Regions from separate parts of the Massilimicrobiota sp. An80 genome, predicted to be linked through region 2. Evidence: a T-box and tRNA genes for the amino acid it is inferred to sense, from the RefSeq annotation. Region 2 holds a T-box; the other holds one or more tRNA genes.

Region 1 (7,123 bases), on a different contig from region 2:
GGATGGGGATATCCGTTGCGTACAGGCTCTCAATCAGAGTATCTGATTATAAATATTCAAAGTCAATCATAAAAACCAGCTATCCTTGGATAACTGGTTTTTATGGTGCTGTATTTTGTGTTGATGAATGATTTTCATTAGGTATATCTTGATTGGTGTCATCAGTTTCTTCTTGTACAGAATCTTGAGATGGTGTGGTATCTTCTGGAACCTGATTGTCTTCTTGAGAATTCTCTTCCTGATCTTGATTTTGAATATCTTGTTGAGATTGTTGGTCTTGTGAAGGTTGTTGATTTTGTGAAGATTGTTCTTGAATCTGTTGTTGTAATTGTTCGATTTCATTTTGTTGTTTCATGTAATATTGATAGCCAACATAACCAGCAAGACATAATGCTATTATAATAACGATAATAAATAGGAATAAAAAGAATTTTGAAAGAAACGAATGTTTCTTTTTTTCTTTAATGACTTTTGTATGATGTTTAGTTTTCTTTTTTGTTTTTTTCTTAACTTTGGCTCTTGGTTTTTGTTTTTTAGAAACAGGTTTATTTTGTGTTGAATGAGAGTTGATATATTCAGTTTCTTTTGGATCTTCATGAGAAGTGTCATGAAGATGTTCATCAAAATCATTATGAAGATCACTATTAAGATCATCATGATAATCATTGTTTTGCTCTTTTAAATCATTATCGTATGCAAAGTCATCATCTTCATCATCAAATGTAAATTTTTTTACCATTTTTATCACCTGTGTATAGTATGAACATTTTCTATGACTTTTATATTAACTTTATATTGTATGATAGTTAATTATGTATTAAAATATATTTAGTAATACTAAATAGAAAAGAGCTGATTGAATGAATGAAAGATATGAAAGACAATTAAAAAAAGGAATTTTAGAAATTTTGGTTTTACAGCTTCTTTCACAAGAAAGGATGTATGGCTATCAGATGATTATGTATATGAAAGAAAAAAGTCATGGTATGTTTGAAATGAAAGAAGGAACACTCTATCCTATTTTATATCGTTTAGAGGATGATGAATTGGTTGAAAGTCAATGGACGCCACCACAAAATAAAGAATTATCACGTAAATATTATTGCTTGACAGATAAAGGGAAAGAACAGCTCAAAGCATTGAAACAATTATGGAAGAATTTTTCAATGGTTGTTAATGAGATATTAGAGGAGAATGAATATGAATAAAGAAAAATATATAAAAAAAGTTATCAGATTATTAAATTGTTCTCAACAACAAAAGAAAAAAATTAAATTGGATTTAGAAAATGACATTGAAATGGCATTAAAAAATGGTGAATCATTTGAAGAAATCATTCAAAGAATGGGGACACCAAAAGAATTGGCTCATGAATTTAATGAAAACATGGGTGTGAAAACACGTCGTTCTTATAAAAAAATAATTGGCATTATTATGGGTGTTGTCGCTGTATTGATTTTAGGTGTCTATTTATTGGTACGTTCTCTTATTCCTGAGTATCAGACATTAGGAACATCTGGATTATTTGATCAAAAAACAGTTGAACAGCATATGGAAGAAACAATTTTAGATATATCACATCTTGACATACAAGCTATACTTGAAAATTGTGATGAAAAAATGAAAGAATCCATGTCAGAAAGTCTTCTCAAGGAATCAATTTTATCGTTAGGAGATTTGGGAGATTATCAACGTATAACAAGTCAGAGATATACAGAAATTAAACAAAACAATGATATTTGTGTTGTGGGAGAAGTTGTTGCATTATATGAACAGCGTAGTGTAACATACACAATAACTTTTAATGAAAATTATGAATTAATGGGGTTATATATGAAATGATGGAGAATATAAGTTATCTGTTAATGTCAATCACATGCTTTGTTTTTGCATATGCACACTTTAAAGGTAATGTTTCGTTGGTTCATAGTTATCATAAAAGAAAAATAAAACAAGAGAATCTGATGTCATATTCAAAGACAATGGGAGTAGGTATGTTGATATGTGGTTTGGGTTGTTTGATGAATCTTTTAGCTCGTTTATTACGTTTATTTGTGTTGGGTGAAATATTCATAGTTATTGGCATAATAGCGGGTGTTGGAATCATGCTTTATGCTCAATTGAAGTATAATCATGGTATCTTTTAGGAGGCGATAGAATGGGACTTGTGATATCTATCATATTTTTAATAATATCCATCTTATTATTAATGGGAAAAGGATCGTTTTTTGATTGCTGGTTATAACACTGCTAGTGAAAAAGAAAAAGCAAAGTATAATGAAAAGAAATTATGTCGTATTGTAGGATTAGGTTTTCTTGTTATGACTTGTGGCTTGTTTTCTTTGTTTATGCTAAAAGATATAGGACTATATATAATGATAGGAACTTTTATTGTTGGAATGGCGATTATTTTTGTTGGCAGTGAGTATGCCAGTGTAGAGCGTAATCAAAAGAAAATGAAAATGTCTATAGGAATAGGGGTATTGATTACTGTTATTTTGGGAGCTTTTATTATGGGTGTTATGTTTATAGGGGATATTGATATAGAATATAATGATGACTATGTTCAACTATCAGGAACTTTTGTATCATCTTTAAAAATTGATTATGATGATATTTTAAAAGTAGAATATTGTGATGATTTTGATATTGGTCGTAAGAAAAATGGTATCAATAATGCAGTTGTTGAAGCGGGTAGATATTATAATGATGAATTTGGGAATTATCATCTTTATGCATACACGCATAGTTCACATTATGTTATTATTTATACAGAAAATGAAATTTTTGTTGTGAGTGGAGAAAATGAAAAACAGACTCAAAATATTTATAATCAATTAAGTTCATATAAAAAAGCAACGTTATCTCACGTTGCTTTTTTTGGCTAGTTAAATAGATGAAATTTTGAAAAAGGGAATAATTTTGAAAAACTAGCACAGTTGAAGTAATGCTCACATTTTATCCAAGAAGGACAAATTTCATAATTGTGAGCTAATAAGAAATAATTATAAGAAACATTCATGAAAAGACCCTCCTTTGATAATAGATCATTTTTTACACTTTTATTATATGATTTTTTATGTAAAAGAAAAGGGTCTGAGAATCTAAATATGATGATTGATTTTTGTGCATATTGCACAAAAGAAGAGTATAATAAAAGAAAGTAGGTGAGATGATGGGATTTACAATAGAAGATGCATTGAATGAAACCAAAGAATTATATCAGCTTACACTATTATGTGGACAAAAAGGGTGTGCCAATGCTATGAGCTGGGTTCACCTTATTGAAGATACAACGACAATTCAACAATTGTGGGGAAAAGAATTGATTGTGACAAGTGGTTTAGGATTTCAAAAAGAAGGAGCACTTTTAAACCTTGTAGAATATTTGGTTAAGTATCATAGTGTCGGGCTTATTATTAATACTGGAAAGTATATTTTTGATGTTCCTCAAGATGTTCTTGATTATTGTGAAAACAATGATTTTCCGCTGTTAATTTCACCATGGCATATTCATATGGTTGACCTGATTAAAGATTTTTGTATGCGTTGTTTGTTTTCGCAAAAAGAGGATTATTTGGTTACACAGTATTTTCAAAATATTTTTAGTGATCCACGCACTATTGAAGAAAATAGGAATGAATTAATGCGTAGTTTTGATGTAGATGGAGATTTTCAGGTTTTGTTGATAGATATTGAGGATGCCAGTCAGTATAGTGAAATTGAAAGAAGAAGATTATCTTTACAATTACAGCTCTATTTTGAAAAAATAGAGTGTCCCTATAGCTTTTTTTGGTATGATGGATATTATGTGCTGATTGTGAATAATTTATCTCAAAAGGTCTTTTATCAACTAGTGGAGTCCATGTATCATCGTGCTAAAAATAGAATGAGAGTATCTGCTTTGCATATTGGAATGGGTACACAATTAAAAGATATCAGAGAATTGAATTTAAGTTATCAACGCGCTTTATCAGCAGTAACATTTGCCAGAATGTTTCAAAAAAATATTATTTGTTTTGATGATATGGGTATTTATCAGATTTTATTTTCTATACAGGATCAAAAAATATTATCTGATATGTATCATCATTTATTAGATACATTGATTCAATATGATCAAAAACATAATAGTGAATTAGAAAAAACATTATATTATTATTTGAAATATGATGGAAGTCCACAAAAAATTGCGAGATCAACATATACGCATCGTAATACTGTTCATTATCGTATTGAAAAAATAAAAACACTTTTAAATTGTGAACTTGCAACTTTTGAAGAAAAATTTCCTTATATGATAGCCTTTTATATTGCTAAAATGATGAAATAGAAGAAAACAGAAAAATGAGACATAATTTCTGTTTCTTTTTTATTTTCATTTTTTTCTTGACGTGTTCATAGTCGTATGCTATTATAAGAGGGCACTAGAAATTGGAGGTTTAGCTCAGTTGGGAGAGCATCTGCCTTACAAGCAGAGGGTCAGCGGTTCGAGCCCGTTAACCTCCACCATTTATGCCGGCTTAGCTCAATTGGTAGAGCAACTGACTTGTAATCAGTAGGTTGAGGGTTCAAGTCCTTTAGCCGGCACCATATACGGGGAGGTAGCGAAGTGGCTAAACGCGGCTGACTGTAACTCAGTTCCTTTCGGTTCGGTGGTTCGAATCCGCCCCTCCCCACCATTTCTGTTGGGATATAGCCAAGCGGTAAGGCAACAGACTTTGACTCTGTCATTGCGCTGGTTCGAATCCAGCTATCCCAGCCATTTGACCCGCTAGCTCAGTAGGTAGAGCATCTGACTTTTAATCAGAGGGTCAGGCGTTCGAGTCGCCTGCGGGTCACCATTCTTTTGCGGGTGTAGTTCAATGGTAGAACTTCAGCCTTCCAAGCTGACTACGTGGGTTCGATTCCCATCACCCGCTCCAATTGAATGAACACAAACTTTTATGAAATATGAGATATCAAGCAAAATTATACAATTCTGTTTGGTATCTTTTTTATTTATAAAAAGTATGGATGTAAAAAGACTTAATTGAAAAACAAGTTAATCTATTAAATTTATAGTTTTCTAATAGATTATTTCATTTGTATAAAAGTCATATTAATAAATGTTAAGGTATCCTTAATGATTTTAATTGTTTGATTGTTGTTATGTTTTTATGTAAAATGAAGTTTTATCTTATGTAATTCTGGAGATGATTGTTATATTTTGATAAAATGATATTAGAAAAGTCATTAAGATGTAAACCAATAGAACTGGAAGTAAAATGATAATTGAAAAGAAAGGTGGGATGGTCAATGTTAAAATCAAAAAAAATAATATGTTTTATAGTTTGTCTATTGGTTTTTATAGTGGTTCTTGTTTTTATAGACCAGCAAACGACTTATATGGTTGCGGTAAATCAAAATAACGTCGAAGTTTCCAATGAAAATATTGTCATAGAGATGAGTTCAGGAACTTCGGTAGGTTATTTTAAGAAGGCTGAGCTAGAAGAAATAGATGATGGTATTTATAGAATTGAAGCATATTTTTCGTTATTATCAGGGGAATCTTCAGGATATCAATACACAATTGACAACTCAGACAAGCATATTAAAGAGATAAGGCAATATCATTTAGATGAACCTGATGAGTATACTGTCATATATCAAAATAATAACTAAGGTGTGATCTATTTATTAATTTTTGTTCTCTTTTCAAAGAGAACATTTTTTATTGTGAAATGATAGGAATAAAAAAAGAAGTGATCGCTCACTTCTATACACCTGGCTTACCAAGTAATTTAAACATATTTTTCTTATAAACTTCAACACCTGGTTGATTGAATGGATTGACACCTAATAAGTATACTGATAAAGCACAAGCTTTTTCAAAGAAGTATACCATGTATCCAAATGAGTATGGAGTTAATTCATCAAGTGTAATTTGAATGTTAGGAACATTTCCAGTGTTGACATGGGCATCAATTGTTCCTTCACATGCTTTTTTATTAACATAATCAACAGTTTTTCCTGCAAGATAGTTTAAGTTATCTAAGTTATCAGGATCACTAGGAATTTCTAAATCAGAAATTGGATTTGCAATTTTTAAAATAGTTTCATATAAAACTTTGCTTCCTTCTTGAATAAATTGTCCAAGTGAATGTAAATCAGTTGAGAAAGTTGCACTTGTAGGTAAGATTCCTTTTCCTTCTTTTCCTTCTGATTCACCGAATAATTGTTTCCACCATTCAGCAGTTTGTGCTAACTGTAATTCATAAGTCACAAACATTTCGGCAGGATAACCTTGTTTTGATAACATTTGTCTTGCAACACCATATTGATAAGCACTGTTTTTGTCTAAGTCAGGATTGCTGTATTCTTCTCTTGCATCAGCAGCACCTTTCATCATAGCATCAATATCAATACCGGCCATAGCGATAGGGAATAAACCAACAGCAGTTAAAACAGAATAACGTCCACCAACATCATCAGGGACAACAAATGTTGTATATCCTTCGTTAGTAGCTAAAGTTTTTAATGCTCCTTTTTCTTTATCAGTAGTTGCAACAATTCTCTTTCTTGCAACTTCTTTACCTTTTGTTGATTCTAGTAATTCTTTAAAGATTCTAAATGCAATAGAAGTTTCAGTTGTTGTTCCAGATTTAGAAATAACATTAATTGCGAATTCTTTATCTTTTACATATTCTTTGACTTGAGATAAGTAGTTAGAAGAGAATGTATTTCCAATATAAATAATTTGCACAGAATGAGTAGGGTATAAACCATTTAAGGCTTCAATGGCAGCTCTTGCACCTAAATAAGAACCACCAATACCACATACTAATAAAACATCAATTTCATCTTTTAATTCATTAACTTTTGCTTTAATAGCTTCAACTTCATCTTTATCATAGTTTACAGGTAAGTCAACCCATCCTAAGAAGTCACTTCCTTGTCCAGTTTTGTTATGGATCATATCATGAATTTGAGCAACTTGTTCTTTGTATGAGTCCATACTTTCAGTTAATTTTGCTTTTGATAAATCAACTTTAATCATCATTCTTCCTCCTTGATTACGCCTAGAGTTATCCACTCAGGCAATTTTTCTTTTAATGGATAAAATCCTAAAGGTGTTTCTTGT
Region 2 (7,123 bases):
AATTTGCTGAAGCAATGGATTTAGCAGATTATCCTTTCTTTGTCCATTTTCCAGAAAATGCGAAGAAAGAACCTGGTATTGATATAGACATTTATGACATTGCAAAATACAATCCACGTGCTCAGGTTATTCATGAAGATGAAGCTGCTGTGAAGCTTTTAAGTCAATATGATAATGTTGTTTATCTATTTATGAGTAGTAAAGATATTTATAAATTAGAAGATCAAGTTATTGCTTATAAACAATCGCAGTAAGGGTTATCTTTTAATCATGTTGTATTTATGCTATAATATGGTAAATTGGCAGAAAGGAGAACTTATGGATGCAAAATTAGTATGCTATTGCATTTTGATATTATCTGGGGCTTTTGCACTTTTGAGCTTAGGTCTATTATTAATAAGAATGTCTTTAGCTGTCAAAGAAACAACGGTTTTAATGACAATGTTAGAAACAACCATTCAAAAAGTTGATCATATTTTAGATGATGTCAATAATAAAATGAATATGCTCAATGCACCTGTTGAATTGGTAAGTGGAATTTTTTCAAAAGGTGGTATGAAATCTGGTTTATTTGGGGTTTTAGGATTTTTAACTTCGTTTTTAAGAAGAAAAAAATAGAAAGAGAAAGGTGATTAGAATGAAATTTGGAAAGTTTTTAGTTGGTTTAGGTATTGGTGCAGTCGCTGGATTGTTATTGGCACCTAAAAAAGGTAGTGAATTAAGAGAAGATATTAAACGTGAATCTTTAAAAGCTTATGATAATTTAAAGAATATGACAAAAGAAGATCTTGAAGCTATGTTAGGTCAAACAATTGAAACAGTTAAGAAATCTGTAGATGAATTTGATATTGATACATTTAAAGCAACAACAAGAGATAAACTTAATGAATTGGAAGCAAAATTAGAAGATTTTGCTGCAAAAGTAAAAGATAGTGACCAGTATTTAACGATTCGTGATGGAGTTGTTGATTTGACACAAAAAGTCAATGATAAAATAGAAGAAGTCAAAACAAAAGTTTTAGATTCATCTGTAGATGATGATTATTTAGAAGCTTTTGAAAATGAAATCGAGAATGTTGAAGAAAAATTAGATGAAATGATTGAAGAGATTAAAGATTAATCATGGGAAAAAATGTAACAATTTATGATGTTGCTAGAGAAGCTGGTGTTTCTCTGGCAACAGTTTCACGTGTTATTAACGGTTCGAGTGTTGTGAAACCTAAAACACGTGATAAAGTCCTTGAGGCTATTCAACGTTTAGATTTCAAACCCAATCAGATTGCCAGAGGTCTTGCAACAAGTAAGACAACAACGATTGCTATTGTTTTTCCACAATCATTATTTGCTCATGTGAAAGATATGATTGGTGGAATAGGTGATACAAGTCGCCGTTTAGATTATAATGTCAGTATTTATACAACAGATGAAATTGGAGATGGCAATCCTATTGAAACTGTTATTGAAAAAGTTGTGAAATCACGTGCAGATGGTGTGATTTTATTTAATAATGAAGAAATCGAAAAGGAAATTGCTTTAGTTAATAAATATAAAATACCTGCAGTTGTTATTGGAACAAGTGTTACTGGGAAATATATGGGATCTATTTTTGCTGATGCAAAAAAGATTGCATATGAGGTTGTTGATAAATATTTGGCACAGGGAAAAAGTGATATTTTGTTTGTGTCACCTAAGCAGAATTTAATCAACATAGAAGAAATGATTACTGGAATTCAGGAAGCTTATCAAAAATATGATTTGGTTTTTGATGCAACAAAACAGGTCGTACATACATCATCACATTATGAAAAAAGCTATCCACAATTTTTAGAGTATTTTAAAAATCATCGACATGATCTTGTTTTTACAAGTTATGATAAGGAAGCTGTTGCTGTTGTGAATGCTGCAATTGACAATGGAATTGAAATTCCTGATGAAATGGAAGTTATTGGTATGATGAATACAAGCTATGCTTTGATTTGTCGCCCTTCATTAACATCTATTCATGTTCCTGTGTATGATATGGGGGCATTAGCTGTAAGATTGCTAACAAAAATACTTAATGATGAAGAAATTGAAAACAAAGCTGTTGTCATTCAACATTTATTGATGCCACGTGCTACAACAAAGAAAGACTTCTAATTGATTTAGAAGTTTTTTTCAAAGGGGAATCTTATGTATATCAAACAATTCTTTATAGATTTAAAGTTAAATATATGTTTTGTCTGTAAATGGTTATGGATTGCTTTTGTTTTGGGTATTGTCTGTGGTATTGTAGGAGCATTGTTTCATATTTCTATTGATTATGTTACTGATTTTCGTTTGTCACATTCATGGATTGTATGGGGATTGCCAATTGGTGGTGTTTGTATTGTCTATCTTTATCGTCTGGTTCATTTATCTCACGAACCAGGAACAAATACGATTATTCAATCTATTCGCCAACAGGAAAAAGTTCCTGTTTTATTAGCACCAGCGATTTTTTTAGCCACTATTATTACCCATTTGTTTGGAGGTTCTAGTGGAAGAGAAGGAGCTGCATTACAAATTGGTGGTTCTCTAGCAACATCTTTTGGAAAAATAATTCATGCTGATCAGCGTGAAATGTCAATGCTGATTATGTGTGGTATGAGTGCAGTCTTTTCAGCTTTATTTGGAACTCCATTAACTGCGACACTTTTTTCCATGGAAGTTGTTAGTGTCGGTGTATTTTATTATGCGGCATTAGTTCCATGCTTATGCAGTAGTTTGATTTCATTTGGAATTGCACAACTTTTTGGATGTCAGCCAACTTTTTATCAGTTATCAATTCCTTTTCAATTAACACCAATTATGAGTTTAAGATTAGCTGTTTTTGCATTTATTATTGCTGCTTTTTCCATTGTATTTGTATTAATGATGCATTATAGTCACAAATGTTTTCATCAATATTTTCATAATCCATATATACGAGTTATTATGGGATCATTCATGTTGATGATTTTGGTTTTCTTTTTTCAACAAAGATATTTAGGAGCTGGAATGGAAATTGTTGCAGAAGCTCTTTATCATCAGGCTCTACCATATGATTTTTTCATGAAAGCTATTTTTACTGCTATTACTATCGGCTGTGGTTTTAAAGGTGGAGAAATTGTTCCAACTTTTGTGATTGGTTCAACTTTAGGATATGTATCAGCTTTATTATTGGGCATTGATCCTCATCTAGGGGCTGTTATTGGAATTGTTGGTATGTTTTGTTGTGTTATTAATTCACCACTTACAAGTCTCATGTTAGGGGCTGAAATGTTTGGTATTCAATATTTAACAGCAATGGCTATTGTTGTTGCATTATGTTATGTTTTATCAGGATATTTTAGTTTGTATCAAGCACAAAAAATTGTATATTCTAAAACTTCAGTTGAATTTATCAATCAAAATGCAAAGTAAAAATTTTAAGTTGACTTCGACTTGAAAATCGCATATTATATATTTAAGCGTTGAAGAAGACAAGTAATTATAAATGGATGTTATAGAGAGTCTATGATTGGTGGAAATAGATCATTGTTTATAATGAATACACTTTGGAGCAGCTAAATGAAAAGTTTAGCCGGTGGCAACATCGTTATCAATAAAGAGCGTATGCTTAATGCATAAATAAAGGTGGTACCGCGAGAATTCGTCCTTTTGATGAATTCTTTTTTTATTTTATAAGGAGGATATATGTTATGAAAATTTATGATGAATTAGTATGGCGTGGTTTAATTAAAGATGTTAGCTCGCCAGATATTGAAGAAAAATTAAATAATGGAGGAATGACTTTTTATATTGGTACTGATCCAACTGGTGATAGTTTACATATTGGACATTTCTCATCATTTTTGATTAGTAAACGATTAAAGGATGCCGGACATAATCCTATTTTATTAGTAGGTGGAGCTACAGGTTTGATTGGAGATCCTAAACCTGATACTGAAAGACCAATGATTACTAAAGAAGAAGTACAACATAATTTTGAATGTCTAAAAAAACAGGCTCAGGATTTATTTGGGTTTGAAGTTGTGAATAATTATGATTGGTCAAAAGATTTAAACTTCATTGATTTTTTAAGAGATTATGGTAAATATTTTAATGTCAACTATATGTTGAATAAAGATATTGTCAAAAGAAGATTAGACTTAGGAATTACATATACTGAATTTTCTTACATGATTATGCAGGCCATGGATTTCTATTGGTTATATGAAAATAAAGGTTGCCAAATGCAGGTAGCTGGACAAGATCAATGGGGAAATATTACTGCTGGTATTGAATTGATTAGAAAGAAAACAGGGAAAGAAGCTTATGGATTTACAATGCCTTTGCTTACTAAATCTGATGGTACGAAATTTGGAAAAACAAACGGTCATGCCATTTGGTTAGATCGTAAAAAAACATCACCATATGAAATGTATCAGTTCTTTATTAATTCAGAAGATGATAAAGTCATTGATTACTTAAAATTCTTAACTTTCTTATCTAAAGAAGAAATTGAAGAATTAGAAGAAAAGAATAAAACACAGCCTCATTTAAGAGAAGCACATAAAGCTCTATCAAAAGAAGTGATTACATTTATCCATGGTGAAGAAGCATATCAGGAAGCTTTGGATATTAGCCAAATGTTATTCTCTGGTAAAATTCAAGATTTAACATTAGAACAAGTTCAGTCATGCTTCCATGGTGTTCCTAGTATAGATATGGAAGAAGATACACAAATTTTAAATGCTTTAGTTAAAGTAGGGGCTGCTTCATCAAATCGAGAAGCACGTCAATTTGTTACAGGTGGTTCTGTTCTTGTCAATGGAGAAAAGATTACAGATGTAAGCTTTGTTATTCAAAAAGAAAATGCTTTTGGAAAACAGGCAACTGTTATTAGACGTGGTAAGAAAAATTATTATGTTATTAATCATAAATAGGAGGATAGGATGAAAAAAATATTAGGAAGTTTCATGGCATTAGTTATGCTTTTGGGTTGTTCATCACAAAGTCAAGAAACACAAAATAGTGATACTCAAAATCAAACTGCTGTAGCTCAAAATGGCGATTATGTGAATATTGATTTTGTAGGAAAAATTGACGGTGTAGCTTTCAATGGTGGAAGTGCAGAGGGTTATGAGTTAAAATTAGGTTCTGATACCATGATTGATGGTTTTGAAGATGGAATTGTTGGGATGAAATTAGATGAAGAAAAAACAATTACTGTAACTTTTCCTGAAAACTACACTGCAGAGCTTGCAGGAAAAGAAGCAACATTTGATATTACTTTGCACAAGATTTATCGTGAAATTCAATAAATTTGAGTCTAATGACTCATTTTTATATTTCACAGATGAGGAGGTTTTGAAATGGATGGAATATTGTTAGTTAATAAACCGGCAGGTATGACAAGTCATGATGTTGTGAATCGTATTAGAAAGATTCTTCATACAAAAAAAGTTGGACATTGTGGGACATTGGATCCTGATGCCACAGGTGTTCTGGTTTTGTGTATTGGCAAAGCAACAAAGGCTTTACAATTTTTAATGAGTGAAACAAAAGTTTATCAGGCGACACTCTTTTTAGGAACAGCTACTGATACATACGATAGTAGTGGTCAAATTATGGAAGAAAAAGCCTTTCATGGTGTAAGAGATGTTGAAGAAACTTTACAGTCTTTTATTGGAAAGCAACAACAAATTCCGCCTATTTATTCGGCTATTAAAGTGCATGGTAAAAAATTGTATGAATATGCCAGAAATCAGGAACATGTAGATATTCAACCCCGAACTATTATGATTGAAAAAATAGAGTTAATTTCCCAACAAGATCAATCCATAACATTTCAGGTAAAATGTTCCAAAGGCACATATATTCGTTCATTGTGTGTAGATATAGGAAAAAAGTTGGGCTATCCTGCACATATGACTCATTTAATACGTTTAGCTTCAGGAGAGTTTTATCTTGAAGACTGTTATAGTTTAGAAGATATTGAACAAGGACATTATCAGTTCATGAGTTTAGAAGATGCATTTCAACATTTTGAACATTATTACATTGATGATGAAAATATTGTTTATCATGGTAAAAAAATAAAGAGTGATATTGATCATCAGGTTGTTGTATGTAATCAAAATCATAAGGTTTTAGCGGTTTATGGACCTGATGGTGAAGGATATTTAAAAAGTATAAGAGGGCTATTTTAATGGAAATCATTTATTTAAAAGAAGATATGCAATTACATATGACAGACTCTATTGTAGCAGCAATTGGTTTTTTTGATGGTTTACATGTAGGGCATATGGCACTTGTTGAAGAAGTGAAACGAGTTGCAGACACAAAGCATTATCATAAAGCTTTAATAACTTTTGATCATTATCCACTTTATGTATTAGGAAAGTTAAAAGAAGAAAAATGTCTGACTTCCATTGATGATCGTTATGAAATTCTTAAAAAAAGAGGATTTGATTATTTGTTTGTGATTGAATTTACACCCAAGGTTGCTGCTTTATCGCCTCAAGAATTCATACAGAAATATCTTATTGAATGTGGTATCAAGCATGTAGTCTGTGGTTTTGATTTTCGTTTTGGTGCAAAAAATCAGGGTGATGCGAAAACATTGCAGGAATCTTTTGGTTTTAATGTCAGTGTTATAGATGAAGTCATTTATAAAGGAGAAAAGATTTCTTCAACACGTATTCGACAGCATCTAGAAAATGGACAAATGAAAGATTTAAATGAATTATTAGGACGTCAATACTGTGTACATGGTCAGGTTATCCACGGTAGACATATTGGACATGAAATTGGTTTTCCAACAGCTAATATTGATTATGGTTCTTATTTTTTACCTTGTGGTGGTGTCTATGCTGTTAAAGTGATTATCAATCAAAATACCTACATGGGAATGTGTAATATTGGATATAATCCCACTTTTCAACCATTAGATAAAGCTTCTTTAGAAGTTCATATTTTAGATTTTAATCATGATATTTATGGAAAAGAGATTTACGTAGAATTTTATGATTTGATACGTAAGGAAAAACCATTTCATTCTAAAGAAGAACTCATTCAACAACTTTATAAAGATCGTGAATATGTCAGAGAATATTTTTCTCAAATAGCAAAGGAGATT

What was found. The T-box of region 2 lies ahead of tyrS (tyrosine--tRNA ligase). A T-box ahead of a tRNA ligase gene usually reads a tRNA of that ligase, here a tRNA-Tyr.
Region 1: it has a tRNA-Tyr gene. The T-box ahead of tyrS (tyrosine--tRNA ligase) is inferred to sense a tRNA for this amino acid. The anticodon was not compared.

Annotation. Positions count from the first base shown of each region.
Region 1 is NZ_NFHI01000010.1:17,540-24,662, forward strand. It holds gene B5G32_RS04295 (metallophosphoesterase) at 1-72, shown strand, start outside; gene B5G32_RS04300 (DUF2371 domain-containing protein) at 101-739, opposite strand; gene B5G32_RS04305 (PadR family transcriptional regulator) at 861-1,208, shown strand; gene B5G32_RS04310 (DUF3887 domain-containing protein) at 1,201-1,842, shown strand; gene B5G32_RS13660 (hypothetical protein) at 1,965-2,147, shown strand; gene B5G32_RS04320 (DUF3784 domain-containing protein) at 2,229-2,888, shown strand; gene B5G32_RS04325 (PucR family transcriptional regulator) at 3,176-4,333, shown strand; tRNA gene B5G32_RS04330 (tRNA-Val) at 4,437-4,512, shown strand; tRNA gene B5G32_RS04335 (tRNA-Thr) at 4,518-4,593, shown strand; tRNA gene B5G32_RS04340 (tRNA-Tyr) at 4,599-4,682, shown strand; tRNA gene B5G32_RS04345 (tRNA-Gln) at 4,690-4,765, shown strand; tRNA gene B5G32_RS04350 (tRNA-Lys) at 4,769-4,844, shown strand; tRNA gene B5G32_RS04355 (tRNA-Gly) at 4,852-4,925, shown strand; gene B5G32_RS04360 (hypothetical protein) at 5,299-5,664, shown strand; gene B5G32_RS04365 (glucose-6-phosphate isomerase) at 5,759-7,039, opposite strand; gene B5G32_RS04370 (CvfD/Ygs/GSP13 family RNA-binding post-transcriptional regulator) at 7,039-7,123, opposite strand, start outside.
Region 2 is NZ_NFHI01000036.1:11,759-18,881, reverse strand. It holds gene murC (UDP-N-acetylmuramate--L-alanine ligase) at 1-254, shown strand, start outside; gene B5G32_RS09980 (hypothetical protein) at 319-618, shown strand; gene B5G32_RS09975 (YtxH domain-containing protein) at 638-1,120, shown strand; gene B5G32_RS09970 (LacI family DNA-binding transcriptional regulator) at 1,123-2,139, shown strand; gene B5G32_RS09965 (chloride channel protein) at 2,173-3,423, shown strand; T-box leader at 3,465-3,663, shown strand; gene tyrS (tyrosine--tRNA ligase) at 3,702-4,928, shown strand; gene B5G32_RS09955 (FKBP-type peptidyl-prolyl cis-trans isomerase) at 4,938-5,306, shown strand; gene truB (tRNA pseudouridine(55) synthase TruB) at 5,358-6,194, shown strand; gene B5G32_RS09945 (bifunctional riboflavin kinase/FAD synthetase) at 6,194-7,123, shown strand, end outside.